3 regions of the Thalassospira sp. CH_XMU1458 genome follow, and region 3 is predicted to be linked to each of the others. Evidence: predicted binding sites of a transcription regulator. Region 3 holds the regulator's gene; each other region holds the start of a gene.
The links. Region 3 encodes PhoB, which activates phosphate uptake and scavenging genes when phosphate is short. Its sites were predicted from a motif close to TNTCATAAAACTGTCA; they were not measured.
Positions count from the first base shown of each region.

Region 1: a site for PhoB is predicted at 992-1,007, ahead of WBY09_RS07810 (RNA degradosome polyphosphate kinase). Genes of this name have one in related genera too.
Region 2: a site for PhoB is predicted at 755-770, ahead of WBY09_RS16460 (diacylglycerol/lipid kinase family protein). Genes of this name have one in related genera too.

Region 1 covers NZ_JAYMDW010000002.1:97,165-99,435, reverse strand. The annotation lists gene aspS (aspartate--tRNA ligase) at 1-138, opposite strand, end outside; gene WBY09_RS07815 (SixA phosphatase family protein) at 381-917, opposite strand; gene WBY09_RS07810 (RNA degradosome polyphosphate kinase) at 1,108-2,271, shown strand, end outside.
Region 2 covers NZ_JAYMDW010000003.1:531,582-533,852, forward strand. The annotation lists gene WBY09_RS16455 (UDP-2,3-diacylglucosamine diphosphatase) at 1-565, opposite strand, end outside; gene WBY09_RS16460 (diacylglycerol/lipid kinase family protein) at 784-1,731, shown strand; gene WBY09_RS16465 (methyl-accepting chemotaxis protein) at 2,037-2,271, shown strand, end outside.
Region 3 covers NZ_JAYMDW010000001.1:858,074-860,344, forward strand. The annotation lists gene phoU (phosphate signaling complex protein PhoU) at 1-500, shown strand, start outside; gene phoB (phosphate regulon transcriptional regulator PhoB) at 518-1,216, shown strand; gene WBY09_RS03870 (cation:proton antiporter domain-containing protein) at 1,297-2,271, opposite strand, start outside.

The sequences.
Region 1 (2,271 bases), on a different contig from region 3:
GCCGTAATGGTCGCGCAGGTCAACGAACAGAAGGTTGCCGTGGTCACGTTTACGGTGAATCCAGCCAGACAGGCGAACTTCCGCATCGGCGTCAGTCGCGCGCAGCGCATTACAGTTATGAGAGCGAAAAGGATGCATTGTCATTCCAGGTTGCTTTGTATTTTGGGCCGCAAATTTGGCCGCAAAGGTGCATGCCAGACCCGCGCTGTCAAACAAAAAACGCACCACAACATGCCCGCCAACCAGTGATTCATGGCGCTTATGTGTGATGTTCCCCTGCCCGACGGACGTGGTATCTCAAAATTTCAGCGGTATAAAACGCGCAGACAGGCCCTTCGTCAAGTGCCAGTAATGCAGGTCAGTCAACGCAGATCAGCAAATCATTCCGCGCTAATCTTGATCGCCTGAAGATCCTTGACCTTGATAAAGTCGATCAGCCGTCCGCTGCCCGGTGTGATTTCACCCCAGTGATCAACATCGAACTCGAAATGCGCAAGCCCGCAGGTCGGATATTTGCGTGCCATGATCTCGCGGGCCTCAATATTGCCACCGCCATAAAGCGACTGGGCAAAAATCTCGATCCCCGGATTATGGCCGATGAACATCACATGCTTGGCGTCTTCATGGGTGTGGTGCAGGCTTTCAAGCAGCACCCGCTCGCTCGCCATATACAGATCTTCGTTATAGATCACATCGGCATCGGTTGCGAAATCCCGCCCCAATAGACCAAGTGTCTGCACCGCACGTGCCGCCGTCGAACACCAGATCAGGTCCGGCACCAGTTCATGCTGACGCAGATAGCGGCCCATAAAGGGGGCTGCCTTTTCACCACGGCGGTTCAGTTCGCGGTCATGGTCGGCCCGACCCGGATCCGTCCAGCTTGATTTGGCATGCCGAAGCAGCAGCAACGTCTTCATATCTTCGTTTCGCGAATGATGATCAACGGTGTACCTGCATGCCATATCAACGGCTTTGATGCCATCAGAAAAACTGACACATAAATTTAAGAAAATTGCACCCACCCAAGCAGTTATCCTATACTCCATTTGCAACCGGGAACTGTCGCATAAGTTCAAGGACGTTCCCTCAATCCGCAGGAGGCATAGCGTGACACACGCCGCTGCAGTTCAGTCAAGCGCGATCACCATTGATTCGGAAAGCCGCTTCATTAACCGCGAATTATCGTGGCTGGCATTCAACAATCGCGTTCTTGAAGAGGCCCAGAATACCGGCCACCCACTGCTTGAAAGACTGCGTTTCCTGTCGATTTCGGCCAGCAACCTTGATGAATTCTATATGGTCCGCGTCGCCGGCCTCGTTGGGCAGGTCCGCGCTGGCATGACCAAGGTCAGTCAGGATGGCATGAGCCCGTCCGAACAGCTGCGCGCCATTACCTTTGATGCCAACCAGTTGATGCAGGATCAGCAACGCGTCTGGCGCCAGCTCAGCAGCGAGATGGAAAAACAGGGCATCTCGGTCATTGATCAGGGCGACCTGACCCAGACTGACCGCAAATGGCTGGATGGCTATTTCACGCGCGAAATCTTCCCGACGCTGACCCCGCTTGCCATTGATCCGTCGCACCCCTTCCCGTTCATTCCCAACCTTGGCTTTGCCATCGTCATGCAGCTGTTTGATCCAGCAGACGGGCACAATATGCGCGGGCTTATTCCGGTACCGCAAAAAATCGGCCGTTTCCTGCGTCTGCCGGGCCGCAATGAACGTTATCTTCCGGTCGAACAGGCGATCTTGCTCTATCTCGGCAAGCTGTTCCCGGGCTTTGATATGATCGAACACGGTTTCTTCCGCGTCATTCGGGACTCGGACGTTGAAATCGAAGAAGAAGCCGAAGATCTGGTGCGCGTTTTCAAAACCGCGCTGAAACGTCGCCGTCGCGGCAGCATCATCCGTCTTAAGGTCAATGCGGCGATGCCCGAAGACCTGCTTGATTTCGTCATTGATGAACTTGATGTCGCGCTTGAAGAAGTCGTCAAGGTCGATGGACTGCTTGGCGTTGTTGATGTCAAACAGCTGATCGATTCCGATCTGCATCATGACTTGCTGTTCTCGCCCTATGCCGCACGTTATCCGGAACGGGTGCGTGACTTTGGCGGCGATTGCTTTGCTGCGATCAGCAAAAAGGATCTGGTGGTTCATCACCCGTTCGAAGATTTCGACGTGGTGGTGCAGTTCCTGCTTCAGGCTGCCCGTGATCCCGATGTGGTCACCATCAAACAGACGCTGTATCGCACCTCGGAAAACAGCCCGATC
Region 2 (2,271 bases), on a different contig from region 3:
TTTCAAAGTTGCAGATGAACTGAACCGCGTTCTTCACCCGGTTCTTAAGATAGGCCGAAAGCGACCAGTATCCGTAACCAAGGCGGCGTCGAACGCCGTTGAAATAGCGGTTGAGTGTAATGGCGAGGTTGTAGGCGGTGTCACCCAGATAGGCCAGCCACTTGGCGTATTTGACGACGCCGTCAAATTCGTCGCCATGGATGACCAAAAGGCGCTTGCCATCGGCGGTGACGTGGATATCGTTCAATTTAACATCGACATGGCCAAAAGTCATATCGACAAACTCGCGGGCGAATTCATCATGGTTCCCGGGGACGAAGATGACTTTGGCGCCATTCTTTGCCTTTTCCATGATTGTCGTGATCACGGCATGATGACTTTCCGGCCAGTACCAGCTTTTCTTGAGGCGCCAGCCGTCAATAATGTCACCCACCAGATAATAGGTGTCTGCCGTCACTTCATTGAGGAAATCCAATAGAAGGTCTGCCTGACATCCACGTGTCCCCAGATGGACGTCTGAAATCCAGACCGTGCGGTAATGCGGTTGCAGCGTCATCGCTGTCATTGCCGCTCCTCCGTATCCTGCCAAAAGGATGGCTGGAATTCGACAGTTTGTCTTGCCGAATACTGTTCCCAACCAGTATCGGTTTAAAACAAATCGTTCGATTATATAACCCGTTCACAGAAATTTCGCAGTTCTGTAAAGCAACTGTTACATGTTTTATTTCATATGGTAGGTGGTGTGAAAAATTTATTTCATTTTTATTTCGGAAGTGGGTCCAAATGACCGATGCGGATGTGACTGTCATCTTCAATCCACGGGCCGGTGGCAATAAACAGCGGTTTTTATCCCAGATATTGCAACATGCCGGCATCAAGGTGGAGTTGTTGCAAACCACCCATCCCGGTCACGCCCGCGAACTGGCCCGCAAGGTCCGTGCCCATCAACGTTTGTTTGTTGCCGGCGGCGACGGGTCGCTTAACGAGGCATTAAACGGATTGCTTGATGCCCAGATTGACGGGCACGAGGTCCCGCCACTTGGCATCATCCCGCTTGGAACGGCCAATGTGCTTGCGGTCGAGGTCGGGCTTGAAATCCGCGCACGCGCGATTGCCGACTATATCAATAACCCCGGCATGGTCTGGGTGCGTCCGGGACTGGTTAATGGCCGGGCGTTCTTTTTGATGGTCGGCATGGGGGCCGATGCCGATACGGTCGCCAATGTTTCGCTTCGCCTCAAACGCCTGATTGGTAAGGGGGCCTATGTTTTGGAAGGCCTTCGCAACATCTTTTTCCCGCGTCATCGTGATTTTGAAGTCAGTATTGGCCGGGAAAATTATCGAGTGTCGGGTGTGGTTGTAACCCATGCGCAACATTACGGCGGGGCATTTGTCATATCGCCCGATGCCAGCCTGACGGCCAATAGCCTTGATGTTGTGCTGATGCCGGGCAACGGGATCGGGGCCTTGTCGCGTTATGGTCTGGCACTGACACTTAATCGGTTGCATGCCCAAAGTGACGTTTCGGTGGTCCGGGCGGAGCGCATCACGATCACCAGTCATTGCGGACCAGCCCCGCTTCAGATTGACGGCGAAAGTGCCGGGAAACTGCCGTGTGAAATCAGCTTGTCCCCCTATCCTGTGCGATTGATGGTGCCGCCGGCCTATGCCGCATTGTCTTCAATGACCGATCACCCGTCACCTGATCTGCTTCGGATCGCTGCGGATTAAAAGAAATCGCTTCCAAACTTCATTCCTCTGGCTGTCGGGTTGTCTTGGTCAAACGCCTGGATTTCTGCGCTTTATTACGCATCTGTGATGGAATGCTAGTGGGTTCTTGAAGTTGAACTTCTTTTTTCCAATTTAATTATAAGGGGATAAGTGCGTGCCCCCTCTCCGTTTGAGGATATTGGGCACCGAGACAATTCCGCTAGATCGCATCGGTGAGCGTAGATGGTTGTCTTCGCCTTACAAGGAGTTTGACGATGGTTTCGGGGTCCTCTGCTTTGGTTCTCAACTCAGGTGTGTTGGCTGACATGCAGATAAAAACAAAAATTCTGGCTGGTTTTGCCGTGGTACTGGCAATTCTCATTTCGGCACTTGCCTTTGCGTATTTCACCTTTGTTGCTGTTTCACATGATGTGGATGAATATGCCCATTATGTCGAAGAAGCCGCGCTGATCAGCGAGATTGAGACGCAGTTCCTGCGCTTTAACAGTCACGCGCGTGAATTTGCCAATACGGCTGATCCGGCAGATGCCGAAGCCGTGT
Region 3 (2,271 bases):
CCCTGCGTCAGCCGATGGCAGATGACCTGCGTCAGGTGGTGACGGCCCTTAAGCTGTCAAACGACCTTGAACGCATTGGCGACCTTGCCAAAAACATCGCCAAACGCGCGCAGGTGCTGAACCAGATCCCGCCGATCCGTCCGGTTCAGGCGATCCCGAACATGGCCAAGCTGGCCCAGGAAATCATCAAGGATGTCCTGGATGCCTATATCGAAAGCGACGCCGAAAAGGCCCACCGGGTCTGGGAACGCGATCAGGAAGTCGACGATATGTACAATTCGCTGTTCCGCGAATTGCTGACCTACATGATGGAAGATCCGCGCAACATTACCGCATCGACCCATCTGTTGTTCATTGCCAAGAACATCGAACGTATCGGTGATCACGCAACCAATATCGCCGAAACGATCTATTACCGGATCAAGGGCGAAGACCTGCCGGGGATTGACCGGCCAAAAAACGACGCAGCGAACTTCGCTGTTGTCGAACCGAATGACTGACACGGGAGCATAGGAAGATGGACCCAACGGTTCTTATCGTCGAGGACGAGGCAGCAATCGTAACCATGTTGCGCTACAACCTCGAACGCGAGGGGATGCAGGTTGTCGAAGCCGGTGACGGTGACGAAGCGTTGAAAATTCTGGCTGAAACCCATGTCGATCTGGTTTTGCTCGACTGGATGCTGCCGGTGATGTCGGGGATCGAGGTCTGCCGTCAGATCCGCCGCAAGCCTGAAAGCCGCGATTTGCCGGTGATCATGGTGACAGCACGTGGCGAAGAAGGCGACCGCATCCGCGGTCTTGATACCGGGGCTGATGACTATGTCACCAAGCCGTTTGCCATTGGCGAGCTGCTCGCCCGTATCCGCGCGCTTTTGCGCCGGTCCGGTCCGGCGCAACCACAAGGGCAGTTGATCTATTCCGACATCGAAATGGATCTCGCCGCCCACCGGGTCAGCCGCAATGGAAAATCGATCCATCTTGGCCCGACCGAGTTCCGTCTGCTGCGCTATTTCCTCGAACATCCGGGGCGGGTTTTCTCGCGCGAACAGTTGCTTAACGCGGTTTGGGGCCCGAATATCTATGTCGAAACCCGCACAGTCGACGTGCATATCCGCCGCCTGCGCAAGGCGCTCAATGACGTCAAGGGCACGCGCGATATCATCCGCACCGTCCGTGCGGCGGGCTATGCACTGGACTCTGAAACCGCTGCCTAAGCCGGTTTCGATACGCGATCTAATGAAAAACCCCCGCTGCAGCGTGCCGCGGGGGTTTTTGTTCTAAGGCCGTAACGTCTTCAGTTTTTTTTCTTCGCCGGTTTGTCCGCATTCTCCGAACCTGACGGTTTGCGCTGCGGGCGCGGCGCCAGTTCGTTCATCAACAGCATGTCCGCACGGCGGAATTTGGCGATTTCGGCATCAATATCTTCCTGCGGCACGTCGCACGCCGCCAAAACGTGATCGGATAACCGCAACCCGGTTTCGAGAACTTCCGGGATGGCGGCATCCGCCCCATGGCGCGACAGCGGCCCGATATGGGTGATGTCCTGCGCGCGGGCAAAGATCTTCAGATGCGGGTAATGCTGGCGCAAAAGGGCGACCGTCTTCTCGGTCGCATGCGGGTTCCCCATGGCAACAACCGCAATTTTTGCCTCATCCGTGTGTGCCGCCCGGAAAGTTTCCGGTCTGGACCCGTCGGCAAAGTAAACCGGAAGGCCTTCTGCCCGGCCGCGTGAAACCTGCTGTGCATCACTATCAAGCACCAGGAACGGAATGTTGCGCGTCTTGAGCAACCGGGCCAGAACCCGGCCAACACGGCCGCTTCCGATCACCAGAACATGCTGGTGGATGCCCTCGGACTCCTCGGCAATCTTGCCAAGCTGGTCTTCTTCCTTGGGATGAAGCTTTTCCTCGATCTTGTGACCAAGGCTGATAAGCGTCGGGGTCAGCGCCATCGAAATCGCCACCACCGGGATCAGCATGGCGGCCATTTCAAGCGGCACCGCGCCATTTTGCGCGGCCAGGGCAAACATCACAAAGGCAAATTCACCGCCGGCGGCCAAGCTCATGGCTACCCGGATGGCAAGGCCGGTTTCAAACCGGATCGCGCGTGCCAGAACGAACAAAACCGCCGTCTTGATCACCAGCAACAGCACCAGCCACATGACGATGGTGCCAAATTCGTTATAAACAACGTCGGCATCAACCGACATGCCCACCGACATAAAGAACAGCGACAGGAACACGCCGCGGAACGGCGAGATATCGGCTTC